Regions from separate parts of the Halomonas sp. HAL1 genome, predicted to be linked through region 1. Evidence: predicted binding sites of a transcription regulator. Region 1 holds the regulator's gene; each other region holds the start of a gene.
What was found. Region 1 encodes LexA, which represses DNA repair genes until DNA is damaged. Its sites were predicted from a motif close to TACTGTNTANNTANACAGTA; they were not measured.

Region 1 (10,570 bases):
CACCGGGATCACAGCAGAAAGCTTAGGGCGCAGCCTGCTGGCCCAGTTCAGCGATGTTGAGATCGATATGCAAACCAAGCCTTATATCGATACGCTGGAAAAAGCTCAGGCGCTAGCAGCCATTATCGAAGCGACAGCCAGCCGCGACGGGCATCGCCCGATCATCATTGACACCATCGTTGATCAACAAATTCGCAACGTCATTCGGCAAGCATCCGGCTTCAAGGTCGATATTTTTTCAACCTTCCTAGAGCCATTGGAACAGGAACTCAATACTCACTCTTCCTATAGCGTTGGGCGCACGCACTCAATTGGTAGCGATGACGTCTATATGGACCGGATTCACTCAGTGCACTTTGCGCTGGATAATGATGACGGAGCACGCACTCATCAATACGATAAAGCCGATATTATCCTGGTCGGCGTCTCACGATGCGGCAAAACCCCTACCTCTCTCTATCTAGCACTCCAGTTTGGTATTCGAGCGGCCAACTATCCGCTGACGGAGGATGATTTAGACGAAGATGGCATGTTAAAACTGCCCAAGGCGCTCGCGCCCCATCGTCAAAAACTGTTTGGGTTAACCATTGATGCGCGGCGTTTATCAGCGATCCGTAATGAGCGGCGGCCGAATAGCCGTTACAGCTCTATTGACCAGTGTCTTCAAGAAGTAGAACAAGCGGAGTCGCTTTATCGCACCATGCACATTCCCTTTATTGATGCGACGCGCTTCTCGGTAGAAGAGATATCAACGCGGATGATTGCGGAAACGGGCTTAGCGAGGCGCTTTTCGCCCCGCTAACGATCCATCATCCTGCGGCTAACTTACATTCCTTTTGGGGCAAAAATTCCCGGCGCGTTTCGCCAGTAGCCTTTGTAATCCATCCCAAAACCAAACACATAACGGTCGGCGACTTCCAAGCTGCAGTAGTCGGCCTTTAAACCGGGCACCGCTTTGCGGTTGTGCTGTTTATCCACCAGTACAGCCGTCGTTACACTGGCTGCCTGAGCTTCTTCGCAGTAAGCCAAAATGGCGGCTAGCGTGGCGCCTTCGTCCAAGATGTCGTCAACAATCACCACATGGCGCCCCGCCATCGGCACCTCAGGAGACACACGCCAAAACAGCTCACCGCCGCGCAGCTCATTGCGGTATCGAGTGGCATGTAAGTAATCCACTTCAAGCGGAAAGCCCAGCCGGGTTAGCAAATGCCCTGTAGTGATTAAGCCGCCATTCATAACGCAGTAAAAGACCGGCAGCTTGTCGCCTAAATCTCGCGTGATCGCTTCCGCCATACGATCAAGTGCCCGCTCTACCTCTTGCTGAGAAATAAGGCAGTCGGCGTTATCCATCAATTCACGCATTGAGTCCAATGACTCTAAGGCTTCTTTATCCAACTTTGACATCTAAACTCCAGGCGGGTTAAAAGCTTCAATTACATGAGTCGTGTGAATTTACACAGCATTGGGTTTCGGTTTATCAGCCAATGCTTCCAACTTAGCGTGGGTACGACGCCATCGGCCCAACGCACTTAGGGCATCAATATCAGGCCGTGCACGGCTGTAGCGCAGTTTGGCGGGACGCTTGGTTTCAATACCCCGGCAGGCTTCAATCACCTCAAGTGCCGCGGTGCGATCATTGCACACCAGCAACATATCGCAACCCGCCGCTAGCGCTGCCTGGGCTCGCTGTTTGGGCCCACCCGCCTCGTGGGCGCCCGCCATACTTAAATCATCAGAAAAGATGCAGCCTTTGAAGCCCAACGATTCACGCAGCATGCCCAACCAATGAGGGGAGAACCCGGCAGGACGCGGATCGAAAGCACTGTAAATCACATGCGCTGGCATCACGCCGTCTAACGGCGCGGCTAAATGGGCAAAGGGCACCAGGTCGCGTTGTTTAATCACCTCTAGCGGGCGGTCATCCACCGGCAGCGCAACGTGAGAGTCTGCCGCGACGCCGCCGTGACCGGGGAAGTGTTTCCCGACAGCGGCCATACCAGCATCATGGAGCCCTTGAATAAAGGCGCTGCCAAGCTGAGCCACATGCTGCGGATCGCGGCTAAAACTTCGGTCACCAATAACACTTGAGACGCCGCTTTCGACATCCAGTACCGGAGCAAAGCTAAGATCCAAACCGCAGGCAGCCATTTCCATGCCCAATAGCCAGCCAGCATCTTTTGCGAGCGCAAGACCGTCATCGGGATTGGCGCTATAACACTCCCCAATGCGAGCCATGGCGGGAAGGCGCGTCATCCCCTCTTTAATGCGCTGAACGCGGCCACCCTCTTGATCAACAGCAAGCAATAAGTCCGCACGCACACGTCGAATATCGCTGCAGAGTTGGCGTACTTGATAGCCGTTCTCGACATTGCGGGCAAACAGAATAACCCCCCCTACCGACGGTTCTAGCAGCAAGCGCTTTTCTGCGGCCGTTAATTTCGGGCCTTCAAGGTCGAGCATGACCGGGCCTAACGGTTGAGTCATCGTGATAGGTCCATTAAAAAAGAGGCGGTGATTCTAGACGATCGTCTAGCGGTGTCAAAACGGATTAGTCAAACGACTGACGACCGCCGTGCAACCAAACGGGGGTACCTGGTAACGCTAACGAAAAGATATAGAGCAAATCACTATTGCGTAAACGAATACATCCGTGGGATGCAGCAACGCCCATGGGCTGATCAGGTGGCGTACCATGAAGATAAATATAGCGACGCTGTGAATCGACCTGTCCACCACGGTTCACGCCTTTTTCTAATCCGCATAGCCACAGGATGCGGGTCAAAATCCAATCCCGCTTCGGATATGCTTCAGCTAGCGCAGGAGAAAATTCCTCACCCGTCCAGCGACGACCACGGAATACCGCATTATCAGGCATCCCGCTGCCAATCGCGGCTCTTATATAGTGCCAACCATGGGGTGTTTTGCCACTACCATTGTGCTCACCAATGCCCGCGAGGCCAGACGATATCTCACACTCATGCAACACCTTCGGCCCTCGCCAACAGCGTAGCTGCTGCTGGGTGGTATCGATTTCCAACCAGATGTCCTCTACAGGGGGAAGCTCAGCGAGCTTGGGCGTTCGCATATTTTCCTTCTTCAAGTGCTGGGGGCAACGGTGCATTCATGGCAGCCACCACTACCGGGCGCAACCGCCTAACCAAATCCCGCACGGTGACCTGCTCGTGATAATCCTTTTCAGCGATATCGCGCAGTGCATCAAGGCCTGAAAGCGTAAAAATCACCGTACCAAGCATAAAGTGTAGCCGCCAAAAGCGTTCCGCGTCAGGCAAGTCGGGCGTTGCTTGACGCACTAGCTCGGTGAAGCGGGTAAACACATCACCATACTCTTGCTGAATATGACGCCTAAGGTGCCCCTGCGCTTGGCTATAGGCCAGGCCCAGCAAGCGCATAAACACCTTTAAACTGTTGCGCTCGGCAGGCACTGCCAGCACGGTAGTCGCCATTGTTTCGAGTAGCGTTTCCAACGGAATAACGCGCCCTGCATGCTGGGCTTCAAGCTCATCAAGCGCGGTATGAAAACGCTGGGTAAACGGGTCCAGATAGCGTGAAAACACGGCCTGAATTAAGGCTTTTTTGGAACCAAAATGGTAATTCACCGCCGCTAAATTGACGCGCGCTTTGCTAGTGATGTTGCGCAGCGATGTTTCAGCAAAACCTCGCTCAGCAAACAGCACTTCCGCGGTGTCGAGTATTCGAGTTACCGTATCAGATTGAGCCATGCCGCTCTCCGGGGAAACGAGTGTTTAAAACATAGCAAAATACTATGCCATAACGTTGGTGGGCTCAACGCTTGATTTTCTGATGAAATATGGCTGCCTATATCAGTAGAAGCTTAGTTTAAAACGATTAGGAAAAATTCGGGGCCTTTCTAGATAGGGGTTGACAAGACATATACTGGACAGAGGAACATACTGTATACTTAACCACTTATCGATTAAGTCGACATTTATTTTGTTACTGTCTATTCACTATTATTGGAGTCTGGTATGTCGCGTCCGCTAACCGCTCGCCAACAGCACGTATTTGATTTTATTGTTAAGACCATGGGCGAATTTGGCTACCCTCCGACCCGTGCTGAAATTGCGAAAGCGCTGGGTTTCCGTTCACCTAACGCAGCGGAAGAGCACCTGCGCGCGCTAGAGCGTAAAGGCGCTATTCGCATTATTCGCAATACGTCACGCGGTATTCGCCTACCTAATCAAGAGCCCCAAGAGGTAGTAGAAAGCACCGTAAGCGCGTTGCCCGCTGCCAATATTGAAGCCTCGCCTGCTGGCCTACCGGTGATTGGCGAAGTAGCCGCCGGGAGCCCTATCCTAGCTGCTGAGCATATTGACCGTTACTGCCCTCTGCCAGCCGAGTACTTCACTCCTAAAGCCGATTATTTGCTGCGTGTGCGAGGCCTTTCGATGAAGGATATTGGTATTTTAGAAGGTGATTTATTGGCAGTTCACCGTACCGAGCGGGTGCGCGATGGCCAGATTGTAGTCGCGCGCCTAGATGATGAGGTAACCGTCAAGCGCTTCAAACGCCAGGGCCACCAAGTAACGCTATTTGCGGAAAATGCAGACTTTGCGCCCATTGAAATCGACCTGCGTTCACAGTCACTCGATATCGAAGGTGTCGGCGTTGGCGTTATTCGTGGCGGTAATGGTCAAGCACTGGGCTAACCACCGTCGCTACTGCATGTCGATATAGCGGTGGTCATTAAAGGTGGCCACCCAATTAGGATGATAGACCAGCAAAATACTCAGCAGCATCCCGGTAATAAACGCCTCTGAAGGCATTAGTAGAGGTAAGAAGCGTGCATACTCCTGAGCAAGATAGATAGCGTTAGGGTCTGTGCCTGCCACGATAATCAGCAGCACGGCAGCCAGCCCTGCCCCTAATGTTGCCAACGCCGCCCCAAAAAATCCGCAGGCAAATAGAAAAACCATCAGGTTATCCGGCAGGCGGCGATCTACCAGCCGCCACACTGTGCCAATAATGGCAGCCGGAACAATGCCCGTTACCAGTACATTCGCGCCCAGCAGCGTCCACTCATTGCGGCCGATAACCACCATTGCCACATTGATGAGTACATTGCTGAGCAGCGCTAGTGGCGCTTTAAACACGAGTGTCATCAATACCGTAAAGACGAGATGCAGCGTTAGCCAGTCGACCGCCTGAGCGCGTAGCTGCCACATCAGCACCACTGCCAGCGTTGCGCCTAACCAACGGTGCTGAAGGGCATTGTCTTCCAGTAGCGCTTTCCAGGGCCGCCGCCAAAGAGCCCACACCACTACGCCTAACGAGAGTAGCGAGGTGAATATCAGCGCCCAGGGCGCCAGTACAGTTTGTGCGAACGACATAGCGGCTTCTCACTTTACGAGCGTTAGCTAAATACCACGGTCTTGTTGCCATGCACTAAAACACGATCCTCAAGATGCCAGCGTAAACCGCGTGCGAGAACGGCTTTTTCAACATCACGCCCAAAGCGGACTAAATCGGTTGGGGTATGGCAGTGGCTAACGCGATGAATATCCTGTTCGATAATCGGGCCCGCGTCGAGTTCCTCGGTGACGTAGTGGCAGGTGGCGCCAATCAGCTTCACACCCCGCTGATATGCCTGGTGGTAGGGCTTCGCCCCAGCGAAAGAGGGTAAAAAACTGTGATGTATATTAATTACCCGCCCTGCATAGCGTGCGCACAGGTCAGGCGGCAGAATTTGCATATAACGCGCCAACACAACGCAATCAGCACGCGCACTATCGATTTCTGCTTGCACCTTGGCAAACGACACTTGCTTGTTATCGGGGTCTACTGGCACATAGTGATAAGGAATGCCGTACCACTCGGTCAATGAACGCATATCGTCATGGTTGGAAATGACGCCGACAATATCGCAATCCAACTCACCCGCCTGCCAGCGATAAAGCAAATCTACCAAGCAGTGTGACTCTCTAGAGACCATCAACACCACCCGGCGGCGCTGCTGTGTATCCACCAATGACCACTGCATATCAAATTCGATCGCCACCGGCTCGAACGCTGCACGTAGCGCCTCCACCGACATCCCCACTGAATCCGCCAAGATTTCGTAACGCATAAAAAAACAGCCCGTTTCTAAATCGGAGTGCTGGCTTGCTTCAGTGATAGACCCCCCTTGCTTAGCAATAAAGCTCGATACTCGGGCCACAATACCTACCCGATCAGGGCAGGACACAACTAAACGATAATAATGGGACATGTGAGCGACTCTTGACCTATTTCTAAGGTAATTATGACAAACCAACGGCTTAGGTTGCATAGTGTATCGGAAGGCCAAGGATGATTGTTAGCCGCCCCTGCCTTCCCGTATAGTTGAGTCACTACTTTTTAGGCTTTTCATAACTGATGCACTCTTCACGCGTTCAAATTCGTCCCCGTCGTCGTCCTCCGCTGCGCATGTTGCCGCTGGGGGGATGCGGTGAGATTGGTATGAATCTAACGCTCTACGGCTACGACGATCACTGGATTGTCGTCGACTGCGGCATGATGATTCGCCAGGATCTCCCCAACTCACCGCTACAAGTGCCTAATCTTGATACACCAAAAGCATTAGGGATAGTCCCGAAAGCACTATTTATTACCCACGGCCATGAAGACCATATAGGTGCCGTCGCTTGGCTCTGGCCGATGTGGAATTGTCCTATTTATGCCACGCCATTAGCCGCGGGGCTGTTACGTCTTAAATTTGCTGAACATCAACTTAGCAGCGCTGCTATTCATGTCATCGAACCAGGTGAGGCACTTGAAAGCGGGCCGTTTACGCTACGCTACTTGCCGTTGACGCATTCAATACCTGAAAGCTGTGCCATCATGATAATGGCTGGTGGCTATCGTGTTTTACATACCGGTGACTGGAAACTTGATCCTGAGCCGCTTATCGGCTCTCCGGTGAGCGCGGCACAGTTTAGAGCGCTGGCCCCGGTCGATTTAGTGGTCGGCGATTCCACCAACGCCCCCATGCCAGGCCACTCCGGCAGTGAAGGTGATGTGGCGAGAGCATTGGTAAAAACCCTCGCTAACTGCCAGGGCCGTGTAGTTGTCTCTTGTTTTGCCAGTAACCTTGCGCGGGTATTGGCTATCGGGCGCGCAGCGCATCAGTGTGGCCGTCGCATCAGCTTAATGGGGCGCTCAATGGAGCGAATGGTTAGCGTTGCGCGTGGGCTTGGCTATATGGATGACTTACCGCCGCTGGTACCCAATCACGACCTGGGTTATCTCCCCCCGGATGAAGTGGTCATTATCGCCACCGGTAGCCAGGGTGAGGCGCGTGCCGCGCTTCAGCGCCTTGCTCAGGGCCGCCATCCCTTTGTTGATCTTCAGCCCGGCGATAATGTCATCTTCTCGGCTAAGGCCATTCCAGGCAACGAACGCCCTATTGAACAGCTAAAAAAACGTTTAGCGCAGTTAGGTGTTCGTATTTACGACGAAATCAACCATCCCGAGTTACATGCTACTGGGCACCCCGCGCATGATGAGCTAATCAAACTCTATCAATGGATTAAGCCGAAGCATCTGATGCCCGTCCACGGCGAAGCAAGGCATCAGCAGGCGCATCAGGCAATTGCCAGTCAATTAGGGATTAGCGCACCTTTGTCGCCAGTTAATGGCGATTTAATCAGCTTTGATAACCAAGGGCTGCGCTGCGAGGCACGCTATCCCCAGCCGCCCTGCATCGTCAGTCAAAACAGTGTGGTTCCTCACCCAGGGTTGGAAGTAAAAGACGCCAGTACGGCACGTCGTGGCAGTTTGTACCTAGCACTACCAGTGACCGCGACTGATACGGGCTGGGCGCGCATTGGACGTTTGATGCTGGATGCGACGGGTGCCAGCCCGCTGGATGAAGATAGCTTTAGTGATTGGCTGGATGATCAGCTTGATGAGATTGCCGCCGACACACTGGCCGACCTTCGCCAAGCACTGCAGCCTCGCTTGGTACACTGGCTGGCGGAGCATATGCAGCACCTGCCCGATGTGCATCTTCAGATTATGGCCGCCGAAATGCCAGAGGCCATCACCCTAGACAATGCTGCCAATCGTTAGTGGTGCATCATTGCGGAGTAGCAAGACGTGGCAAACTCACTCCCAGCGTGCCGCGTCTTCTTGATCAGAGTGGCGTTCTTTGACCCAATATTCTCCCTGAGTGGAGTGCTCTTTCTTCCAGAAAGGCGCCTGGGTTTTTAAAAAATCCATAATAAAATCGCAGGCTTCAAACGCCTCCCGGCGGTGGGCGCTAGCCACTAGCACTCTCACGATGGGGTCGCCAGGGCCCAGGTAACCGACGCGATGAATTATCCGCACCGCTTGTAGCGACCAACGCTGCCAAGCCTGCTCGCCAATCTCCGTTAGCGTGCGCTCGGTCATACCGGGGTAATGTTCCAGTGTTAACCCCGTCACATCGGGCGTTTCATTGAAATCACGCACCAGTCCGGTAAAGCTCACCACCGCGCCAATATTGCTGCGCCCGGCTAATGCATCGCTATAGCCGTAGTCCATTGAGAATGGCGCTGCTTGCACCGCTACCTTAATATCCACCGTTACCCCCCTGTGACCGGTGGGAAAAACGCCACTTCGTCATCATCGGTCACTAGCGCATCATCGTTTGCCATTACCTGATTAATGGCGCATAACGTACGCTGATCAGTAAGCAATTTAAACCGATCATCGCGCTCGGCCAGCGCTGCTTTTAAACCACTGATATCGCGACTAGCAAGCTGGTCCAGCCCGACAGTCGCCTCGCTTTCACCTACCCGCTCGCGCAGTTCAGCCAGAAATTTAACCCGCACACAGGGGGAGGGACAGCGCTCACCCAGGCTTACTTCTCCTGACGTGCCTTCGCCCGTCACGATAGGCGACTGCCTATTCACACGCTGATAATCCCCGCGTTGGCCGCCCTGCTTGCTATCGAGCTGGATCGCGTCAATACGCATGCCCTTATCGACCGCTTTGCACATATCGTAGAGGGTTAAGCAGGCGACTGAAACGGCCGTCAGCGCTTCCATCTCAACACCGGTGCGACCATTTAAACGACACAGCGACGTTACATGCACACAGGACTCGGCCATGTCGATCTCGAATTCAACCGACACCTTTGATAGCGCCAAGGCATGGCAGAGCGGAATCAATTCATGGGTGCGTTTTGCCGCCTGAATACCCGCGATACGGGCGGTGGCCAGGACATCTCCTTTCGGTAATCCCCCCTCGCTGAGCAACGTCAGCGTTTCAGGCAGCATTACAATGCGCCCCGAGGCGACGGCTTCGCGGCGCGTTTCTTGTTTATCGCCGACATCCACCATGTTGGCTTCGCCCCGGGTGTTGAGGTGGGTTAGATGCATGTTGGTCACCTTTCCTTTTTTGAAGCCACGGTTTGCTTTTTTGCGTTTATCCAGGTCACTATCCAGCGCGCGATTGCGTCGCTATCATCAAGATTTAACTGCGCTACGCAAGAAGTTAAATCAATAGGCGATGGCGCGCTTAATGCAACCGCCTCGACCCATGGGTCAGTTAAAATGGCCGAGTCACCCACGCCATCGCGATAAAGCACCAGCTTAGGGATCGGCCAGGCTTTAAAGCCTTCGACAATCACTAAGTCGGGATGGTGCGGCACCATCATGGTTATTAACTCGGCTAAATCGGGCTCTTCCTGGTCGGGCGTTTCCTGCATCAGTGCAAATCGTTGCCGTGAAGCGACTAGTACAGGCGCCGCGCCCGCACTGCGCAGTTTATAGCTATCCTTTCCAGGCTGGTCTACTTCAAACGAGTGGTGAGCATGTTTAATCACGGCTACTTTCAAACCGTGCGCAGCTAATAGAGGCAGCAGCTTCTCTAACAGCGTCGTTTTGCCGGTACCGCTCCAGGCAGCAATCCCTAGAATGGGGAAGGATGCGGTTAGTTCGTTACTCATACAGCCTACCCTCCTACTTGCCACTCATACGATGCTCACAGCGTTAAAGAGGATGACTTTACTCGCCCTCTTGCGCCTTGGGTAATAGCCAGTTCAACGCAATACCTACCAGTGCAGCCAAGCTCACGCCTTGCAGGGTAAATTGGCCGCCCCCAAACTGCATACCACCTATTCCAAATACCAGGATGAGCGAGACCACCACTAAATTACGAGGTGCCGTCAGCGACTGCCCTGCTCGCACTAGCGTGTTCATACCCACGACCGCAATAGAACCAAACAGCAACGTCATAATACCGCCCATGACCGGGCCGGGTATGGTTTGCAGCAGCGCACCAAGCTTGGACACAAACGCCAGCACGATGGCAAAAATCGCAGCAACAATCATGTACTTGGGGTTAAACGCCCGAGTCAGCGTTACAGCCCCTGTCACTTCCGAGTAGGTAGTATTCGGGGGGCCGCCTAATAGCGCTGCCACACTAGTCGCCAACCCATCGCCTAGCAGGGTGCGATGCAGGCCGGGTTTTTCCAAATAGTTTTTGCGGGTCACCGAGCCAATAGCGACCATGTCACCAATGTGCTCAACCGCCGGAGCGATAGCGACTGGGATCATAAACAGAATAG
Region 2 (10,570 bases), 2.0 Mb from region 1:
TTTGGCGATTATGTCACCCTAGCTGGCGGCCACAATATTGCCGAGGGGATTATTCCTAACAGCTTCGGCAACCTGAACCCTGAGCAGATTATTGCCGCCAACCCCGACCATGTGGTTGTTACCGGTGGCAACTGGGATGCCTACGTACCTGGCGGCGATTGGGTGGGCGTAGGGCCTGGTTCAGATATGCAACAGGCTCACGCCAAGCTGGAAGCGCTGACCGAGCGCACCGCGATGACCGGCATTAAGGCCGTTGAATCTGGCAATTTCCACGCCATTTGGCACCAGTTTTACAACAGCCCCTACTACTTCGTGGCCGTGCAGCAGTTAGCCAAGTGGCTACACCCTGAGCTCTTTGCCGACCTAGACCCCAACGCCACAATGGAAGAACTGCACGAACGCTTCCTGCCCATCGACTATGAGCCCGGCTACTGGATATCGCTCCATGACGACTGATACGAGGATAACGGAAACGGAGGTCACAGAGCGCCTTTCACAGGGTCGCGCCTTCTACCATAGCCAGGTTTTCCGCCGCCAAATGATACTAGCGGCACTGGTGTTAGCGCTGTTTTTTAGTCTCTGTGTTGATCTGGCACTGGGGCCTGCCCGCTATAGCCTGGGCGAAGTGATCGCGGCGCTGTTTACCCCGGACAGCGTTAGCCAGCAAGCGCGAGTGATTCTCTGGGAAATCCGCATGCCGGTCGCGCTGATGGCCCTAGTGGTAGGCGCCAGCTTGTCGGTGGCCGGAGCACAGATGCAAACCATACTGAGCAACCCACTAGCCAGTCCGTTTACCCTAGGGATTTCCGCCGGGGCTAGTTTTGGTGCTGCTCTGGGTCTCGCCTTCGGCGTGGCGCTGGTGCCTGCCGCCATTGAATTTGTCGTGCCCATCAATGCCTTCGTGATGGCCATGTTCACCGCGTTCTTAATTCATGCTCTAAGCCTTAAGCGCGGCGTGACGGTAGAGACCATTGTGCTGCTCGGCATCGCCATGGTGTTTATCTTCAACTCACTGATGGCGCTGATTCAATTCTTTGCCAGCCAGGAGGCGGTCTCTGCAGTGGTCTTTTGGACAATGGGCAGCTTAACCAAAGCCACCTGGCCCAAGTTCTGGATCGCCCTTAGCATTCTTGCTTTATCCATGCCGCTGCTTGCCCGACATGGCTGGGCGCTAACCGCCATGCGCCTGGGCGACGCCAAAGCCGAGAGTATGGGTGTCAATCCCCGCGCGCTGCGTTTGGAAGTGCTGGTACTGGTATCGCTGCTCGCTGCCATAGCGGTGGCGTTCGTGGGCACCATTGGGTTTATTGGCTTGGTGGGGCCGCACATCGCGCGCATTTTACTGGGCGAGGATCAGCGCTTCTTTTTGCCCGGCTCGGCCCTGTGCGGCGCGCTTATCCTCTCCGTTGGCTCGGTTATCTCCAAGATCATTATTCCTGGCACCATTATTCCCATTGGCATTATTACTTCGCTGGTGGGCATTCCCTTCTTCCTATTTTTGGTGCTTAACCACAAGAAGGCCTCATGGTAACCCTACAACTTAACCGTGTATCCGCCCGCTACGGGCGTCGCCCCATTCTGGAAGAGATCACCACACCTTGCTTTCAAGGCGGGCAAGTCGTTGCCTTGCTAGGGCCCAATGCAGCGGGTAAATCGACGCTTTTTCGCCGCGTATTAGGGTTATTGAAAGGCGACGGCGAAGTAATTATCAGCGGCACCAGCGCCGAGCGCCCCGTGGGCTATATGCCTCAGGACACCGGCGCCAAGGCCGTGCTGACGGTCTATGAATCAGTGCTTTTGGCGCGTATGCAGGGACGTGGATTAAAAGTGCAGCCTGAGGATTTAGCGCAGGTTGATCGTGCGCTGGAGGAGCTTTCTATTGCGACCCTTGGCGAGCGGGATATTGGCGACCTCAGTGGCGGGCAGCGCCAGTTGGTTAGCGCTGCCCAGGCCCTGGTTCAAGAGCCCGAGATTTTGATGCTGGACGAGCCCACTTCGGCACTCGATTTGAACCGCCAGATCAGCCTTTTGACGGTGCTGCGCCGGCTAGCCGATGAACGCCAGATGCTGATTCTGGTGGCGCTCCATGACCTGGGGCATGCGCTACGTTTCGCCGATGCCGCCATGATGCTCGAAAATGGTCGCTTGATTGCCTGCGGCCCCACCGCCGAAGTGATTACCCCTGCGCTGCTACGTCAGGTTTATCGGGTATCTGCGCGTATCGAGTCCTGCTCGAAAGGCCAACCGCAACTTATCGTCGAAGCAGCCATTTAAGCCGCCGCCCTTCCATTGCCGCTAACGCCACCCCGGATAACATGAGCGGTAGCGCTAGCAGGAAGCCGCTGGAGACCGGTATTCCAAACAGCACCCAATCGGCGAGCACGGGCCACACCAGGGCAATATATTCAAAAGGCGCCAAGCGCGACGCCTCGGCATAGCGCAACGCTAATGTCATCGCAATGTGCGCTGCGCCGCCAAATAGGCCCGATAACACCAGCAGCGAAAACTCCACCCGGTTAAGCGCTGCCCAGCCCAATGGCATCGTTGCCAGCCCAGCCAGCGCTGCTACCACAATAAAGTAGAATGCAATTGATGCTGCCGTTTCAGTTCGCGAAATACGTCTGACGGTCAGTAGCGCCCCAGCAGTTAAGAGCGCACCCAGCGCCCCAAGCGCGTACCCGGTTATGTGGCCATTGCTTGAACTAGCGCCCAGCCCAGGCAAAATCAGCACAGCGACACCAGCAAGCGCCAATACTATGCCGCCCGCACGATAAAGTGAGCAACGCTCCCTTAAGAGCAGCACACCTCCTATCGCCATAAAGACCGGCGTTAGCTGTGCAAGCAGCGTCGCTTCGGCCACTGGTAATAGTGCCACCGCCGCAAAAGAGGCAAACATGGCTGCCGCCCCCAGCCCGGAACGGAGCGCATGACCCAACGGGCGGCGCGTCGCCAACCCCCGAGGAAACTCCCGACGCACCAGAAGAAACACGACGATAGGCAGCAGCGCAAACAGCGAACGGTAAAACACCGACTGCCCCACCGGCACTTCGTCACTGACTGCCTTAATACACACCAGCATGCCGGTAAAAAGCAGGCCAGACAGTACCCGCAGCAAAATGCCCATGGTGGGCTTTTCTTCAAGGTGATCCATTGTGCGCAGCATTTCCTAAACAGCAAAAACCCCCGGGCGAACCGAGGGTCTTTGAATCAAACATCTAACTTACTACCATCATCTCAGCTTTACGGCTTCATATCTTCAAAGAAGCTCTTCACGCTATCGAAGAAACCAGTCTTCTTCGGCGAGTGGCTGTGGCTGTTGCTGCCGTCGAAGCTCTCTTGCAGCTTGCGCAGTAGGTCGCGCTGCTCGTCATTGAGCTTGACTGGTGTCTCGACCACTACCTTGCATAGCAAGTCGCCTGGCATGCCACCGCGTACGGGCTTCACGCCTTTACCACGCAGGCGGAACAGCTTGCCGGTTTGGGTTTCCGGCGGAATCTTCAGCTTCACGCGACCATCAAGTGTGGGCACTTCAAGCTCGCCACCTAGCGCCGCGTCGACGAAGTTGATCGGCACGTCACACTGCAGGTGTTTACCGTCACGCTGGAAGATATGGTGCGGTTTGATGGCTACCTGCACGTAAAGATCACCGGGCGGGCCACCGTTAATACCGCTTTCGCCTTCACCGTTCAAACGAATACGATCACCAGTATCTACACCAGGCGGAATCTTCACGGAAAGCGTGCGTGTCTCACGTACGCGCCCTTCGCCATTACACTTGTGGCACGGCACTTTAATGTGCTGACCAGAACCATGACAGGTGGGACACGTTTGCTGCACGGCGAAAAAGCCCTGCTGCATACGCACTTGACCGTGGCCATGACAGGTAGGGCACGTTTCTTTAGAAGAGCCCGGCTCCGCACCACCGCCATCGCAACGGTCACACTCGATATGCCGCGGTACGCGGATATCGACTGTGGTGCCTGAAACGGCGTTTTCCAGATCCAGCTCTAGGTTATAGCGCAGGTCGGAACCGCGCGCCGGGGCGTTGGGGCCACGACGACGGCCACCGCCACCGCCAAAAATATCGCCAAACACATCGCCGAAAATGTCGCTGAAATCACCAGCGCCTGCGCCGCCGAAACCACCGCCGCCGCCTTGGCCATCAACGCCTGCATGGCCGAACTGGTCATAAGCTGCGCGTTTCTCGCCGTCGCTAAGCACTTCATACGCTTCGGACACTTCACGGAATTTTTCCGCTGAGGTGTTATCGTCCGGGTTTCGATCAGGGTGGAATTTTTGCGCCAGACGGCGATAGGCCTTCTTGATCTCTTTCTGATCGGCCCCTTTTTCGACACCCAGGACTTCGTAATAATCGCGTTTGGACATAGGCCCTACGCCTCCTGGTTAGCTACGCACTCAACTGCACTTTTAGCTAGGTAATGATCTATTCCGTTAGCTACGTGCGTTTTGGCCGCGGAAACAGCAACGCGGGAGTAAGCTCCCGCGTCACCGCTTTCCTTGGCAGAAAGAGGTTGTTACTGCTTTTTCTGATCGTCGTTGACTTCTTCGTACTCGGCGTCAACCACGTCATCTTCCGGCTTGGAACCTGTGTTTTCGGCACCTTCACCGCCCTCTTGCTGAGCCGCTTCTGCCTGCTCGGCGTACATCTTTTGGGCTAGCTGGCCAGAGGCTTCAGTCAATGCATCCAGTTTCTTCTGAATGTTATCGACATCGTCGCTTTTAACCGCTTCTTCCAGCTCGCTGATGGCCGTTTCAATCGCCTGCTTCTCGTCGTCAGTCGCTTTGTCGCCTGCTTCTTCCAACGTTTTGCGTGTGGCGTGAATCATGCCGTCAGCTTGGTTACGCAGCTGCACCAGCTCTTCGAACTTCTTATCTTCTTCGGCGTGAGCTTCGGCATCGCGCACCATCTGCTCGACTTCTTCCTCGGACAGGCCGCTAGACGCCTTGATGACAATCGACTGCTCTTTACCAGTGGCCTTGTCTTTCGCCGATACGTTCAGAATGCCGTTGGCATCCAAGTCGAAGGCGACTTCGATCTGCGGTACGCCGCGCGGTGCAGGCGGAATGTCAGCAAGATCAAAACGACCCAGCGACTTATTCTGCGACACTTGCTTACGCTCACCCTGTACGGCGTGAATGGTTACGGCCGTCTGGTTGTCATCCGCCGTTGAGAAGGTTTGTGTCTTCTTGGTCGGGATGGTGGTGTTCTTTTCGATCAGCGGCGTCATCACGCCACCCAGGGTTTCGATACCCAGAGTTAGCGGAGTAACGTCGAGCAGCAGCACGTCTTTAACGTCGCCACCGAGTACGCCGCCCTGAATCGCGGCACCAACGGCAACCGCTTCGTCCGGGTTAACGTCTTTGCGTGCTTCTTTACCGAAGAAGTCAGCGGCTTTCTTCTGCACCATCGGCATACGTGTCTGGCCACCGACCAGGATCACTTCGTCGATTTCAGACGCAGACAAGCCAGCATCTTTCAGTGCCATTTTGCACGGCTCGAGTGAACGCTGAACCAGATCTTCTACCAGCGACTCCAGCTTGGCGCGTGTCACCTTAACGTTAAGGTGTTTCGGGCCAGTGTTGTCGGCGGTGATGTAAGGCAGGTTCACGTCAGTCTGCTGAGCGCTGGAAAGCTCAATTTTGGCTTTCTCAGCGGCTTCTTTCAGACGCTGCATGGCCAGATTGTCGCCAGACAGGTCAATACCGCTGTCAGCCTTGAACTGGTCAACCAGATAGTTGATCAGCGCCAAGTCGAAATCTTCGCCGCCCAGGAAGGTGTCACCGTTGGTGGCCAACACTTCAAACTGGGTTTCGCCGTCAACATCGGCAATTTCGATGATCGAGATATCGAAAGTACCGCCACCCAGGTCGTAGACCGCGATGGTTTTGTCGCCGCGGGATTTGTCCATACCGTAGGCCAGTGCGGCAGCGGTCGGCTCGTTAATAATGCGCTTAACGTCTAGACCGGCAATGCGGCCGGCATCTTTGGTCGCCTGACGCTGGCTGTCGTTGAAGTAGGCCGGCACGGTAATAACCGCTTCAGTGACCGTTTCGCCCAAGTAGTCTTCGGCGGTCTTCTTCATTTTCTTCAACACTTCCGCGCTAACCTGCGGCGGTGCCATTTTTTTGCCTTTTACTTCAACCCAGGCATCACCGTTATCTGCTTCGGTGATCTTGTACGGCACCATTTTGATATCTTTTTGGACAACGTCGTCTTTAAAGCGACGGCCAATAAGGCGCTTGATGGCGTACAGCGTGTTTTCTGGGTTAGTCACCGCTTGGCGTTTAGCCGCCTGACCGACCAGCGTTTCGCCATCGTCTGTATAAGCGATGATAGAAGGCGTTGTACGGCCGCCTTCGGCGTTTTCAATAACTTTAGCGCTGTCACCATCGAGCACGGCCACACAAGAGTTAGTGGTGCCCAGGTCGATACCAATTATACGTCCCATAGCAATAACCTCGAATTCGGTTGTTACAAAACTGAAATTTAGCTTTTAAAGCTTGTCTGCGGGTTTCCCCGCGGGGTTGCCCTTTATTTGGGGGCCGCCGCTGACTTTTCAAGGGTTTTTTTTCACACCCTGCTTTCTTACCCTACGCAGCCATTTGCTTAATTGGCTTTTTGGCTCACTACGACCATGGCCGGGCGCACCAAGCGTCCATTGAGTAAATAGCCTTTTTGCATAACGTCCATCACGGTGTTGGGATCAAGATCCGGGTTAGGCACCATGGTCATGGCTTCATGCACTTGAGGGTCGAAAGGCTCGCCGTGGGGCTCAATGCTTTCCACGCCGAACTTGTTGAGTACATCCAATTGCATTTTCAAGGTCATGGAAACGCCTTCGCGGTGGATCTCCGAGGCTCCCTCTTCCATGGTCTCAAGCGCTTTCTCCAAGCTATCAACGACCGGCAGCAGTTCTTTAACGAACTTCTCTAGGGCAAACTTGCGCGCTTTCTCGGCTTCTTGCTCAGCACGGCGACGCACGTTTTGCGCTTCCGCAGCGGCGCGCAGGGCTTGATCCTTGGCCTCGGCCAAGCTCTGCTCGAGCTCGCCTACCTGAGCGGCCAGCATTTCTGCTTCAGGATTATCGACACTGCCTTCAAACGACTCTTCGTCATTGATCAATCCTTCCAGCTCGCCTTCCATCAAGCGCTCTTCGGCGGCCTGCTCTTCCGCTTGTTCGACGCCATCCGCTTCTTGCTCGTGGCGGGCCAGCTCGTCATCCATCGGTGTTTGCGGTTCTTTCGCCATGTTGTGCTCCTATTAAGTAGGGCGCTGCCACGCGGGCTGCGCGCAAAGAAGTAAGCCGTTAGTTACTAGCCTTAACTGATCATGCACGCTATATGGGGGCCATAAATTCCATCTCAAGAGGTGCATTGAAGTGAGTTATTAACTACTGTATAAATCAACAACTATTGGATAAGTATCCAGCTTCAATGCTGTACCGTCTCGGGAGGCGTCATGCTTACTCAGCTAGCTATTCAAGATTTCGCTATCGTTGATCATTTAGAACTCGACCTAACCGGTGGCATGACGGCCATTACCGGGGAAACCGGGGCGGGCAAATCGATTCTTTTGGGCGCTTTAGGGCTATGCCTTGGCGAACGCGCTGATGCCGGGAGCGTTCGCCATGGTCGCGAGCGTACCGACCTTTCCGCCCGTTTCGATATCCAGCACCTGCCCGCTGCCGTTGAGTGGCTGTCAGCCCGTGAGCTCCCTGCTGATGAGTGCTTGCTGCGCCGTGTCGTGACTGCCAACGGACGCTCCAAAGCGTGGATTAACGGCCAACCAGCAACTATCTCGGACCTCAAATCCCTCGGCGAGCAGTTGATCCAGATTCATGGTCAGCACGCCCATCATGCATTAATGCGTGAGGAGACCCACCTTGCCTTACTCGATGACTACGCGAGCCTAAACGACGCAACCGCTCAACTGGCCATTACGTTTCGCGAGTGGCGCAATGCGCGTCGGCAGCTGAAAAAGCTAAGCGAAGAAGGCAGCGAAGTAGAAGCCAAACGGCAGCTACTGCGTTATCAGGTAGAAGAGCTGGATCAGCTCGGTTTAGCAGAAGGTGAGCTGGCCACCCTGGAAGAAGAGCAGCACACGCTCGCGCATGCTGAGGAGACGCTGCGTGAGACACAGTTTGCCGCTGACTGTTGCGCCAGCGATGAAGGGGGCGCGCTTTCGCTACTCAACCAGGCTTCCGCCCATTTAAGCGCGCTGCCGGGTAGCGACAAAGGCACGCTGGCCAATACGCTCGCCATGCTGAGCGATGCCCGTATTCAAGTGGAAGAGGCTTCCAGCGAGCTCAATCGTCTCGCCAGCACCACCGAGCTCGACCCTGAGCGGCTGGCTTGGGTGGAAGAGCGCATGACCGACGTACATCGAATTGCTCGCAAGCACCACGTTGCCCCCGACGAGCTATGCGCCCTGCATGCTGACCTACAGCGAGAAGTCGCGCAGTTAGAAGAGGGAGGGAATGATCTTGAGGCACTGAGTGCACAAGTAGTGGAGCTACGCGAAAGCTATCACCAGGAAGCGAAAAAACTCAGCGAGAGCCGTCAAAAAGCCGCGCTTCGTTTGGGCAAAGAAGTGCAGCAACAGCTGGGCTTTTTAGCCATGGGTAAGGCCCGCTTTGAAGTAGAGGTCACCGCGAAAGAGGCGCCCTCTCCTGAAGGCCTTGATCGTGTGCAATTTTTGATCAGCGCTAACCCCGGTCAGCCTGCGCGGCCACTAACGAAAGTCGCCTCCGGCGGCGAATTGTCGCGGATTAGCCTGGCGATTCAAGTGGTCGCGGCGACGCACTCAACGGTGCCTAGCTTAGTATTTGACGAAGTGGATGTGGGCATTTCGGGCGCGACCGCAGAAATCGTTGGTCAATTACTGCGCAAGCTAGGTGAAAACGGCCAAGTAATGACCGTGACTCACCTACCCCAAGTGGCGGCCCAGGCGCACCAGCACCTGCATATCGAGAAACAGGCAAAACGCGACACCACGCTGACCCAGATGGCGCTGCTCGATGAACAAGGGCGTATCAGCGAGCTGGCACGCATGCTGGGCGGCGTGACGCTTTCTGACCAAACCCTCGCCCATGCCCGTGAAATGCTACACGCTAGCCAGCGCCCGCCGCACTGACTAGAAGAGCATCTACCAGTACTTTATACGCGGCAAAATAAAACGCCCCTCATTACCTGACAAATTCCATTGATGGCGAATTTAAACAGGTAATGCAGGGGCGTTCATATTTTCGAGCCGCGTGCAGTGTCTATCCACGAACATTATTTCTTGTTCGTTGGCCCGCTGTCTTGGCGGGTGACATCGGAGCCACGCGGACGAACATAAAGCACTAGCGCATGATCCACTAACTCGTAGCCATGCTCTTCAGCGATCTCTTGCTGACGACGCTCAATGATTTCATCAACAAACTCAATGATCTCACCGCTTTCCAGGCACACCATATGATCATGGTGATCCTCTTGGGTCATCTCAAATACTGCGTGGCCACCGTCAAAATTATGACGAATAACCAACCCCGCCGACTCAAACTGAGTCAGTACACGGTATACAGTTGCCAAGCCAACATCTTCGCCCGCATCAATCAGTGTTTTATACACTTCTTCCGCGCTAAGGTGGTGCTGACCCGAAACATTTTCGAGAATCTGAAGTATCTTGACGCGCGGCAGGGTCACTTTCAGACCGGCTTTGCGCAATTCATGGTTCTGATCGGCCATGGTCGCTCTTCGCAGTAACAGGTTAGGTCGGGTATGATCAACCGAAACCACGATAGTGAAGAATAGGCCCAAATGCAAAAATTGACTCGAATCATCACGCTTTCCGTTGCCCTGACCGTTGTTAGTGGCTGCAGCTACGTTGGCGTGTACAAGCGCGATATCCCCCAAGGCAACCTGGTCACTCAGGAGATGGTGAGCCAACTTCAGCCCGGCATGACTCAAGAGCAAGTCACTTATGTGATGGGCAGGCCGCTGCTAGAGGCGCCCTTTGATGCCAGCCAGTGGGACTATGTGTTTCGTTTAGACAAGGCATACGGCGATGTAGAACAGCGCCGCGTTACGCTCACTTTCGACCCCCAGGGTCGCTTGGTGAATATCGATCAGGAGGGTGATCTATCTTCTGACCTGCCGTTCGAAAGCGGTGACGGTATGGGGCCTGCGACAGAGGGCACCAACCCAATGGATTCGTTAACAGACGAAAACATGCAGCTACAGGCACCGTCACGCACACAGCCCGTTTCACAGCCTTAAAGCAAGTTACCTTCCTGGTTCGCTCGCTTGGCGCTTTGCACGCTCCAAGCGAGCGACTTTTGGATCGATAGCCAGTGGCCGGTAAACTTCTACTCGATCTCCTTCACGCAACAACTGGGTGTCGGGATCGCGTAGTGCTTTGCCGAAGATCCCGAGCGGAGCCTGAGAAAATGTGTCATCAGGTAGGTCAGGGAATAGCGTCGGTAAATCAGCCAAGGCAACGGCCTGGCGTGCGGTGGTGCCCTCAGGCACCCGTAGCGCCACTATGCGCTGCTTAGACGGCAGCGCG
Region 3 (10,570 bases), 220 kb from region 1:
AGCGCTAATTGGCTAACTCGTCAGCAGATTGCGTTGCCATTTCAAGCTGAAGACCCCGCGCTGACGTTTGCTTCTCAAGTGATGTTGGCTGACGAAGCGGGCTGGCTGGCCACGTTCTATCTGGCTGATCAACCGGTGGGGGATGCCGCTCCAAGCATGAAGCGTCTGCTCGCATCAGGCTATGTGGTAGCGATGATTAGCGGCGACCGGCAGGGGGCCGTTAGCTGGCTGGGTGAGCAGATAGGGCTTGCCCGAGAAGCTTGCTATGCCCAGCGTTCGCCTGAAGCCAAAGCGAGGCTGTTGCAGGCGCTACCATCGCCAACGCTTTACGTGGGTGATGGCTTGAATGATACGTTGAGCTTGGCCGCGGCTGATGTGGGTATTGCCCCGCTAAGTGCCAGCGAAGCCGCCCGTGAAGGGGCTTCTGCACAGCTCATGACGCCGGGAATGGGTGGTGTAGTGCAACTGCTTAGCATTGCTAAACGCACCCGGCGCATCATGGTGCAGAATCTGTTCTTCTCGGCACTTTATAATACGCTGGCACTAGGGCTGGTAGCTGTGATGGCCATTCCGCCACTGGTCGCGGTACTCGCCATGGCGGCAAGTTCGCTGAGTGTCACGCTCAATGCCGCACGGTTAGCGTGGGCCGAGCCGGAGGAAAACGATCAGAGGGTTCCGGAATAGCCGAGTGCCTGTTTAAGCCGCTCGGCATTCGTTGCCACCCAACGTGGGTCAATCGCCCCCCAGTCACGTATTTGGTAGCGGCCAATGTTGTGGCGCTCGCCTTCATCTTTCGTAAATACGCACTCGATATCTAATTCGGCAAGGGAGGCTATCGTATCCTGGGCGGTACGCCGTGGCATGCCGGTGGCTTCAATGAGTGCAGGCACGCTGGCAGCGCCATGTTCGATCAGATGGGCCACGTATAAACGTCGGTAAAAACTCGATTTCGTTTTGCTAAGCGCGGACATTAGGCTTCCTTAACAGCAAATTGATTAAAGCGCTGCTTAGCTTAAAGGAATAAGTCGCCCTGCGCCCGTGGTGGGCGGAAATCTCGCGTGTTCAAGCCCTGCTCGGTGCGATCCTGCATGTTCCACTGGCGGCTGGCGCGGGCAAAGCGCTGGGCAATTAAATCCGCGAATACCCCTTCACCACGAAAGCGCTTACCAAATTGGGCATCATAGGCTTTGCCGCCCCGGCACTGGCGCATAAGACTCATCACTTTGGCGGCGCGTTCTGGGTAATGAGCTTCCAACCACGCTTCAAACAGCGGCGCCACTTCGTAAGGTAAGCGCAGTAGCATCCAGGCCGCCGTTCTCGCCCCTGCACGGCTGGCTGCTTCTAGAAGCTTTTCAATTTCATGATCAGTCAGCCCTGGAATAACCGGCGAAATCAATGTGCCGACTGGGACTCCCGCGGTATTAAGTTCACGAATAGCCCGTAAGCGCGCCTGAGGCGACGCCGCCCGTGGTTCTAGCGTACGCTTTAAATTGGCGTCCAGGCTGGTCAAGCTAACAAACACACGCACCAGGCGATGCTCTGCCATCTCTGCCAATAGTTCTAGATCGCGTAGCACCAGCGTACTTTTAGTTACCAACGTTACCGGATGGCGGCACTCCAACAGCAACTCCAGCAAGCGGCGTGTGGTTTTATAAGTAGCCTCTAACGGCTGGTAGCAATCAGTGTTGCCGGAAAGGTTGATCGGGCGGCACACATAGTTGGGGTGGCAAAGCTCCTCTGTTAACCGTTCCACCAACCCGCTGCGGGCAATCAACTTGGTTTCGAAATCCAGCCCTGGCGATAAATCCCAGTAAGCGTGGGAGGGGCGTGCGTAGCAGTAAACGCAGCCATGTTCACAACCACGATAAGGGTTCAGTGAGCGGTCAAATGGCAAGTCCGGTGATTTATTCCACGACAGTGCGCTCTTGCTCACTTCCTCGCGCACTTCGGTGGCGATGGTCGTAGAGGCTTCCTCACGCCACCAACCGTCGTCTTCCACCACGCTATGGCTAGGTGCAAAACGGTTGTGCGGGTCATAGGTCGCTCCGCGTCCCTTGTAAGAGTTTGGCTGGAAAGGGGGGCCAAGAGATGCCATGGAATCACCTCTGTTAATATGATTATATATACAGTAGTTGCCGGGTTTAAAGAAATCAATAGCAAGTAAATGAGTTAATTCGCTAGGGAGCATGATGGAGCTACCCAAGCCACTAGTACGGGGGGTAATGTGCTAGGTGGGTTAGGTAGCTAAAAAGCGAGGAAGCACTATGAACGTTGTTATTGTGACAGGCGGAAGCCGAGGTATTGGGGCAGCAACAGCAATCCTGCTTGGCTCCAAAGGCTATGCGGTGTGTGTCAACTATCTGGCGAACAAAGACCGTGCGAATAAGGTGGTCGATTCCATTGTACGGGATGGGGGCCAGGCGTTTGCCCATCAAGCGGATGTCAGCAAAGAAGCAGACGTTGTCCGCCTGTTTGATGCCGCTGAGGCGCACTTTGGCGGTGTTACCCACTTGGTCAACAATGCAGGGATTTTGTTTACTCAATCCAAGCTGGTGGATATCGAGCTTGAGCGCTTTAACCAAGTACTCAATAGCAACGTGGTCAGCTGCTTTCTCTGTTCCAGGGAAGCCGTCAGGCGCTTCCAAGCAGGTGGTGCCATCGTCAATGTTTCATCACTTGCCTCAAAAACAGGCTCGCCCTTTGAGTATGTTGACTACGCTGCATCGAAAGGGGCCATGGATACCCTAACCAAGGGGTTGTCTCTTGAAGTGGCTGCCTCAGGGATTCGTGTTAACGCCGTTCGTCCCGGATTTATCTACACTGATATGCATGCCGATGGTGGCGAGCCTGGGCGAGTCGATCGCTTAGCACCACAGATTCCCATGCGGCGTGGCGGTACCGCGGAAGAAGTGGCGAATACCATCGCCTGGTTGCTGTCGGACGAAGCCTCTTACGTGACGGGGTCATTTATTGATGTAGCAGGCGGGCGGTAGCGGGGTTATCTGCCCATATTTAACGCGTTCTGTAGGGATGCTGCTTTTGACAAGGAAAGGTCTTTTAATCCATGAAACTTCAACAACACTTCGAGCAATTGGCCACTTACAATCAGTGGATGAACGCCAAGGTGTACGGCGCCGCTAGCCAGATGAGTGCCGAAGAGCTAAGCAACGATAGAGGTGCGTTCTTTGGCTCTATTTTTGGCACCTTAAACCACATCGTGGTTGCCGACACTCTCTGGCTTAAGCGGTTTGCAACCCATACTTCCTCAGCTACAACGCTTGCGGTAATGATTCCTTTGCCCATTCCAGAGCGCCTTGATCAAAACATGTTTGACGATTTGGAAGGCCTGAGGGCGCATCGCCAATGGCTAGATAGCGTGATTATCAACTGGATAGCCGCGCTGACTGACGACGACCTCAATACCGTGTTGAATTACCAAAACACTAAGGGAGTGGAGTCAAGCAGGTGCTACTCAAGCCTGATTGTTCACTTCTTCAATCACCAAACCCACCACCGTGGGCAGGTAAGTACTTTGTTCTCCCAGGCCGGTATCGATATTGGTGTCACTGATCTATTGGAGCTGATTCCGAATGAGTCTTAAGAAGTATGCTTAGACGCCGGAAACCGAGTTGCTGGAAACCGTCAGTTATTACGAACCGAAGGTTTCAGGGCTGCGAAACGCCTTGGCTTGAGAAAGCCAAGGCATTTGTTTTTTTACCCGGTTACCAAACTAGCCTAGCGCTTCTTCCTCGCGGGCTTTTTATCGGCACTGGCAGTCGGGCCGGTTTCCTTTTCGCTGCCGCCATTAGGGAAGTGAGCACGAACCAGTTCCAGCAGGCCTTGAGTGGAGGCGTCGAAGTCGGCGGCGTGGGCGTCGATGCGTTCGCTGATTTCACCCGCGATGCGTTTGCCGAGCTGTACGCCCCACTGGTCAAACGAGTTGATGTTCCAGATAACTCCTTGGACGAACACTTTGTGCTCATAAAGCGCAATCAGCGCGCCCAGGTTTTTCGGCGTTAGCTCGTCCAGCAGTAGCGTGCTGGAAGGTCGGTTGCCGGGGCAGCTGTAGGGGTCGTGCTGGCTTAGCTCTTTGCTGTCCCCCTGGCTGCCTTCCATAAAGGCGTTGGCCTGGGCGAGCATATTGGTCAATAGAGCGAAGTGGTGGTCTTCGACTCCCGGCTCGGGCTTGAGCGAGGCAATAAAATCAATCGGTACGTAGCGGGTGCCCTGGTGCAGTAGTTGGAAGAAAGCGTGCTGGCCGTTGGAGCCGGTTTGGCCCCACACAATCGGGCCGGTTTTGTAGTTCACCGGGTGGCCGAAAATATCTACCGACTTGCCGTTAGACTCCATGTCCAACTGCTGCAGGAAAGAAGGCAGCTGGTTCAGCGCCTGATCGTAGGGCACGATGGCCTGGGTTTCGGCACCAATAAAGTTGATGTACCAAATACCAATCAGCGCCATCAGCACCGGCATGTTCTCTGAGAAGGGCGCATGGATAAAGTGATTATCCATTTCATGGGCGCCTTCGAGCAGCTCGATAAAGCCTTCGAAACCGACCGAAAGCGCAATAGGCAGGCCAATGGAGGACCACATGGAGTAGCGCCCCCCCACCCAGGCCCAGAATTCGAACACGTTCTCTTCGCGAATGCCGAACTCCATAGCCGCTTTGCGGTTGGTGGAGGCAGCGATAAAGTGCGCACCCACGTCGGCGTCTTCGCCAGCGTTCTCTAGGAACCAGCGCCGTGCGGTTTTGGCGTTTAGCAGCGTCTCCTGTGTAGAAAAGGTCTTGGTAGAGACGATAAACAACGTAGTCGCCGGGTCGAGGCGCGAAAGCACCTTCTGGATATGGGTGCCGTCTACGTTGGAAACGAAGTGAAAGTGCAGTTCCGGATGGCGGTATTTGAGCAGTGCGCGCACCGCCATATTAGGGCCGAGATCCGAGCCGCCAATACCGATATTGACCACATCTTTAATACGTTTGCCGCTGTAGCCTTTCCACTCGCCATTGCGCACCGCTTCAGAGAACAGCTTGATCTGCTCACGTGTCCGGGTGATCTCGGGCATAACGTCTTCGCCGTCCACATACACCGGCTCATCGCCTAAGTGACGCAGAGCCGTATGCAGTACCGGGCGGTTTTCCGTAACGTTGATAATATCCCCGGAGAACATCTGTGCCCGGCGCTGTACCAGTGCCGAGTGGTCGGCTAGTTCAATCAACTTGGTAAGCACTTCATCGGAAACATGGTGCTTGGAGTAGTCAAGAAACAGACCGCCCACCCGAAGGCTCATTTTCTCAAAGCGCTGAGGATCATTGGTGAAGTAGTCACGAATGCGGTCGTTAGCGGTTTTGTCGCGTAGGCGGTCAAGCGCCTGCCAGGTGACACTACGAGTGAGCTGAAACATAGGGCGATCCGTTTGTTATTAAGTGAATGTAGTAACCAGAACCGAATGGCAAACTAAACGTGGCGTTATGTAAAAATACTACATAAAAAGCGGCGAGGAGTAGAGGGCATTTATGACTAGACTTGCATTAACTGCGTAAAGCTACGTATTTGTGTGGGCAGGCTATCGTGCCTGCCCACACAGGGTAGGGTCAGCCGTTAGGTAGCAACCGCTACTTGAGCCGCGCCGCGTTTGATAAACGCATAGCCTAACCCGGTAACCAGTGAACCCGCTATAATAGCGCCCAGGTAGAGCAGTGCCGGGGTAATGGCGTTGGGGATCAGCAGTACGAAGATACCGCCATGGGGCGCCATTAGCTTCGCACCCACCAGCATCGAGAGCGCGCCGGTGAGTGCCCCGCCCGCGATACAGGCCGGAATGACCCGCAGCGGATCTTTCGCCGCGAAGGGGATCGCGCCTTCACTGATAAAGCAGAGGCCCAGCACGAATGAGGCTTTACCCGCTTCGCGCTCCGGTGCTGAGAACTTGTTGCGCGCGACAAAACTGGCAATCCCCATACCAATGGCAGGCACCATCCCCGCTGCCATAATCGCCGCCATGGGGCCGTAAGTTTCAGAGGCGAGCAGGCCCACGCCAAAGGTGTACGCGGCTTTGTTGACCGGGCCACCCAGGTCAAAGCACATCATTGCGCCCAGCAGAATACCCAGCAGTACCGCATTGGTGGAGCCCATGGATTCGAGGAAACTGGTCAGCGCATTCAGCAGCGCCGCGACCGGCTCACCAATCACGTAGATCATGGTCAGGCCGGTAACCAAACTGGCGACCAGCGGAATGATCAGAATCGGCTTCAGGGATTCAACGCTGGAGGGCAGTTTGACGTAACGAGTGACCGCCAGCGCCACATAGCCCGCCAGGAAGCCAGCCAAGATACCGCCGATAAAGCCGGAGCCGATATTGGCCGCCAGCATGCCGCCAATCATACCCGGTGCGATGCCGGGGCGGTCGGCAATAGAGTAAGCGATATAACCTGCCAGTACCGGAATCATCAGCGCAAAGGCGGTGCCACCACCGATTTGCATCAGCGCAGCGGCCAGGGTGCCTTCCTGCTCAAACGCTTCAATGCCAAACACAAAAGAGAGCGCAATCAGCAGGCCCCCCGCCACGACCATCGGCAGCATAAAGGAAACGCCGGTGAGCAGGTGCTTATAAACGCCTTTCTCTTTGACGCTCTTAGTGTCGCTAGCGGTATTGGCCGAACCGCTATTTTCCAGTGCCGCGTTTTCCAGCGCGGCTTCAATGGTGGGGCGCGGCTTTTTCAGCGCGTTGCCGGTAGACGTGCGGTAGATGCGCTTGCCTGCAAACCGCGACGGATCAACGTCGATATCGCAAGCTAGTAGCACCACATCGGCCTGAGCGATCTCTTCTTCCGTTAATTTGTCTTGTGCGCCCACCGAGCCTTGAGTTTCCACGCGAATGGCGTGGCCCATGGCTTTACCTGCTTCCGAGAGCGCTTCGGCGGCCATAAAAGTGTGGGCGACGCCGGTAGGACAGGCGGTGACCGCGACAATTTTCTTGCCACCCGCGCTGCTTGCAGCGGTAGAAACGGAGGCTGCAGGCGCGGCAGGCGCGCTGTAAATCGGCGCTTCACGCTTGGCCTGGGCCAGAAAACCGCTAGGGTCGGGGAGCGCGCTGGCAATCGGTGCCTGGAACAGGCGCTTGCCTTCGAAGCGTTCCGGGGCGGGCACGTGATCGGCGGCGACCGCAATCAAATCGGCGTTAGCAATCTGATCAGCAGTAGCAGCCTGCAGTGGCGCGATTTCGCCATGCATTTCAACGTGTACCGACCAGCCTTGGCGCTGGGCAGCCTGCTCCAGGCGCTTGGCAGCGAGGAAGGTGGTAGCCATGCCGCTGGGGCAGGCGGTAATCAGAATTATGTTCATAGCGTAGCTCCCTCGGTGATGGAGTCATCAAGACGCCGTATCCGGGTGTGTTGTTGGAGTGAGTCGAAATCCGCAGCGTTGGCGTTACCGACACCGACATGGCGTACGGCCTCGGCAGAGAGTGCGGTAGCAAAGCGCAGCGTTCGTTCCGGGTCGTGTTGATTAAGTAAGCCGTGGAGCATGCCCGCGACAAAGGTATCGCCAGCGCACACCGTGTTGGTTGCCGTCACCTTGGGGGGCGTGGCGTGCCAGGCGCCTTGGGCGTTCACCCACAGCACGCCTTCGGCACCCGCTGACACAAGCGCATGGGCGATGCCGCTTTGATGTAGCCGCTTGGCGGCCGTCAAGCGTGCTGGCGTCGTGTCGAGAGTGTCCCCTGCCCAGTCGGCGAGTTCATTTTCATTGGGCTTGATGCCCGCCGGGTGGGCGTCGATGGCGGCGTTAAGAGCCGGGCCGCTGGTATCCACCCATAGCGGCACACCACTGGCGTTCAAGTGCTCCAGCAGCTGGCGAAAACCATCCAATGACAGCCCTGGGGGCAGGCTGCCAGCGACAACCACTGCCTGGGGTGGCATCGCGCTGCTCAGTTCGGCGTCCAACGTGTCGATTAGCGTTTGTAAATGTGTGGCGTCAATCGGCATGCCGGGACCGTTGATATCGGTAACGCGGCCACCCTGTTCAGCCAGTTTGGCATTGATACGCGTGCTGCCAGGCACCCGCACGAAGGCATCGGCCAGCCCCAGCTGTTTGAAAGCCAGGGCGAAGGGCGCGTCGTTCTCGCTGCCTAAAAAGCCGCTGACCGTGACGCTATGACCAAGCTCTGCCAATACACGGGCAACATTAACGCCTTTACCAGCGGCTTCGAGCTGCGTGCTGGTAGGGCGGTTGACGCTGCCCAATACTAAGGCGTCAAGGTTAAACGCTAAATCCAGCGCTGGGTTGAGCGTAATGCAAAGCACGCGGGCCATTAGCGCGCCTCCAGTGCATCACGCACTTCGTCACTGGTCGCTTGTGAAAGCGCTAGCTGAGCGATGGCCTGGGCGTCTGCAAAATCAAACTCGCGCAGGCGAGCTTTCACCAAAGGAATCTGCCGCGCGCTGACCGAGAGTTCATCCACGCCCAGGCCAACTAATACGGGAATAGCCACGGCATCCGAGGCCAGCTCACCACACACACCGACCCACTTGCCTTGGCTATGCGCTGCGGCCACGGTCATCTGGATTAGACGCAGCACCGCCGGGTGTAGGCCATCGGCCTGGGCAGAAAGCTCCGGATGACCGCGGTCAATCGCCAGGGTGTACTGGGTCAAATCATTGGTGCCCACCGAGAAGAAGTCCACCTCGGCGGCAAGGCTGGGTGCCAGCAGCGCGCTGGAAGGTACTTCAATCATCACCCCGAGCTGCACATCGGTAGCGCGCTGGGAGGCGGGGATCTCTTGCAGCAGGCGATCATAGATCACCTTGACCGCCCGAAACTCGGCAATGTCCTTGATCATCGGTAGCATGATGCGCAAAGGGTGATCTTTGCTGGCCATCAACAGCGCGCGCAGTTGGGTCTCGAGCACGTCGGGCTGGGTCAGTGCCAGGCGAATACCGCGCAGCCCTAGGAAGGGGTTATCTTCCTGGGGAACCGGCCAGTAAGGCAGCGGCTTGTCACCGCCCACATCCAGGGTACGTGCCACCAGCGGGCGGCCGCCTAACGCTTCCACCGCTTGGCGGTACTCGCCGATCTGAGTGGTCAAATCCGGGGCGCTGGCATGGGCCATGAATAGGAACTCGGTACGCAGCAGGCCAACACCCTCGGCCCCGCGCTCTACTGCATCGGCAGCGTGGGCGGTATTGCCCAGGTTGGCGGCGACTTCGACACGGTGGCCATCGCGAGTTTGACCAACCTCAAAGCGGGTTTCCCAGGCAGCGGCTTCGCGCTGCTGGTGGTCGAGCAACTGCTGCTCGGCACGCTGTAACCGCTCTTCGGAAGGTTGCGATGTTACCCGGCCACGATCACCATCCAAAATCATCATGCTGGCGTTGTTGAGCGCCATCACCGCTTGCCCCGCGCCAACGACGGCAGGAATACCCAGTGCGCGGGCCAGAATGGCACTGTGGGCTGTCGCACCACCGCGTACAGTGAGCAGGCCACGCACACGGGAGGTATCCAGGCGCGCCACATCGGAAGGGCCGATGTCGTCCATGACCAGAATATAGGGGTGGTCAGGCGGTTCAGGAAGCGTCACATCGCAGAGCACGCCAAGTACGCGGCGGCCCACGTCGCGGAGGTCGGCGGCGCGTTCGGCCAGCAGGCGGTCGGCCAGCATTTCCTGGGCGTGGGCAGCGGTTTCAATCGCTTCCCACCAGCCCGCTTCCGCTGAGCGTCCTTCGCGAATGGCATCCGAGGCCGCGTGGTGAAGTTCCGGGTCGACGAGCATCTCTTCGTGCATCGAGAGAATATCGGCGACTTCGCCGCCCTGGGCATTGCGAACCAGCGCCTCCAGTTGGGCCGCGCCCTCTTTAATGGCGTGATTCAAGCGGATGAGCTGTTGCTCCGCGTCATCGGCGTGCTCGGGGTAGTCGAACTGCATGGGGCGGATAACAAACACCGGGGCAATGGCCAAGCCCGGAGAAGCGGCCACGCCGGTATGGGGCGTGTCGGCAGCCAGTGGCTCGACGGCCGGTTGAGTCGTGCTGGCTTCGGGCGCGGTGTCAAAGCCGCCGTCAAGGGACGTCACTTTCTCGCCCAAGCCAGCCTCAATCGTTTCCGCCACGCTCTCGAGCGCTTGACGCGCGTTATCACCTTCGGCGGACAGCACTAGCCATTGGCCGCGGCGAGCGCCCAGGCCGATCACCTTGGTCAAGCTGGCCGCCGAGACCAGCGTGGCGCTGCCTTCTTCCAGCCGCACATTGATCGACATTGCCTGGGCGCGGGCGACTTGCACCAACTGCTTGGCGGGGCGGGCGTGCAGGCCATGGGGATTAAGCACTCGAACGCGACGGGTGTGGGTGCTTGCGGTCTCGCCCGCCAGCAGGGAAAGCAGTTGAGCACTGTTGCATGTGAGCAGCGTGTCGCTGGCGCCGCTATCCAGCAAGGCCATTAATTGCTCTAACAGCGGACGGTGGGCATCACCGTGGGCAGCTAAGCAGAACAGCGCATGGACCGGGTGGCCAGCGCTTTCCAAGGTATGCGAGGCTGGCGTGGCGACCCCAAGCGCGGGCTGATTAACCCCTTGCGAG

Region 2: recN (DNA repair protein RecN) is a predicted target of LexA. The motif match lies at 7,414-7,433, and genes of this name have one in related genera.
Region 3: Q3Y66_RS11815 (PA0069 family radical SAM protein) is a predicted target of LexA. The motif match lies at 2,112-2,131, and genes of this name have one in related genera.

What each region holds. Positions count from the first base shown of each region.
Region 1 is NZ_CP130610.1:2,286,644-2,297,213, forward strand. It holds gene Q3Y66_RS10690 (pyruvate, water dikinase regulatory protein) at 1-802, shown strand, start outside; gene Q3Y66_RS10695 (hypoxanthine-guanine phosphoribosyltransferase) at 826-1,404, opposite strand; gene nagZ (beta-N-acetylhexosaminidase) at 1,453-2,484, opposite strand; gene Q3Y66_RS10705 (L,D-transpeptidase) at 2,549-3,085, opposite strand; gene Q3Y66_RS10710 (TetR/AcrR family transcriptional regulator) at 3,063-3,740, opposite strand; gene lexA (transcriptional repressor LexA) at 4,008-4,688, shown strand; gene Q3Y66_RS10720 (energy-coupling factor ABC transporter permease) at 4,698-5,369, opposite strand; gene purU (formyltetrahydrofolate deformylase) at 5,393-6,247, opposite strand; gene Q3Y66_RS10730 (ribonuclease J) at 6,478-8,088, shown strand; gene moaE (molybdopterin synthase catalytic subunit MoaE) at 8,125-8,580, opposite strand; gene moaC (cyclic pyranopterin monophosphate synthase MoaC) at 8,583-9,380, opposite strand; gene mobB (molybdopterin-guanine dinucleotide biosynthesis protein B) at 9,386-9,949, opposite strand; gene Q3Y66_RS10750 (uracil-xanthine permease family protein) at 10,008-10,570, opposite strand, start outside.
Region 2 is NZ_CP130610.1:283,277-293,846, reverse strand. It holds gene Q3Y66_RS01430 (ABC transporter substrate-binding protein) at 1-456, shown strand, start outside; gene Q3Y66_RS01425 (iron ABC transporter permease) at 446-1,531, shown strand; gene Q3Y66_RS01420 (ABC transporter ATP-binding protein) at 1,525-2,274, shown strand; gene Q3Y66_RS01415 (DMT family transporter) at 2,252-3,151, opposite strand; gene dnaJ (molecular chaperone DnaJ) at 3,241-4,386, opposite strand; gene dnaK (molecular chaperone DnaK) at 4,536-6,470, opposite strand; gene grpE (nucleotide exchange factor GrpE) at 6,629-7,270, opposite strand; gene recN (DNA repair protein RecN) at 7,481-9,154, shown strand; gene fur (ferric iron uptake transcriptional regulator) at 9,298-9,750, opposite strand; gene bamE (outer membrane protein assembly factor BamE) at 9,823-10,281, shown strand; gene Q3Y66_RS01380 (RnfH family protein) at 10,288-10,570, opposite strand, start outside.
Region 3 is NZ_CP130610.1:2,507,593-2,518,162, reverse strand. It holds gene Q3Y66_RS11825 (cation-translocating P-type ATPase) at 1-684, shown strand, start outside; gene Q3Y66_RS11820 (helix-turn-helix domain-containing protein) at 666-971, opposite strand; gene Q3Y66_RS11815 (PA0069 family radical SAM protein) at 1,013-2,095, opposite strand; gene Q3Y66_RS11810 (SDR family oxidoreductase) at 2,265-2,993, shown strand; gene Q3Y66_RS11805 (DinB family protein) at 3,065-3,601, shown strand; gene pgi (glucose-6-phosphate isomerase) at 3,736-5,403, opposite strand; gene Q3Y66_RS11795 (PTS fructose-like transporter subunit IIB) at 5,601-7,343, opposite strand; gene pfkB (1-phosphofructokinase) at 7,340-8,311, opposite strand; gene ptsP (phosphoenolpyruvate--protein phosphotransferase) at 8,311-10,570, opposite strand, start outside.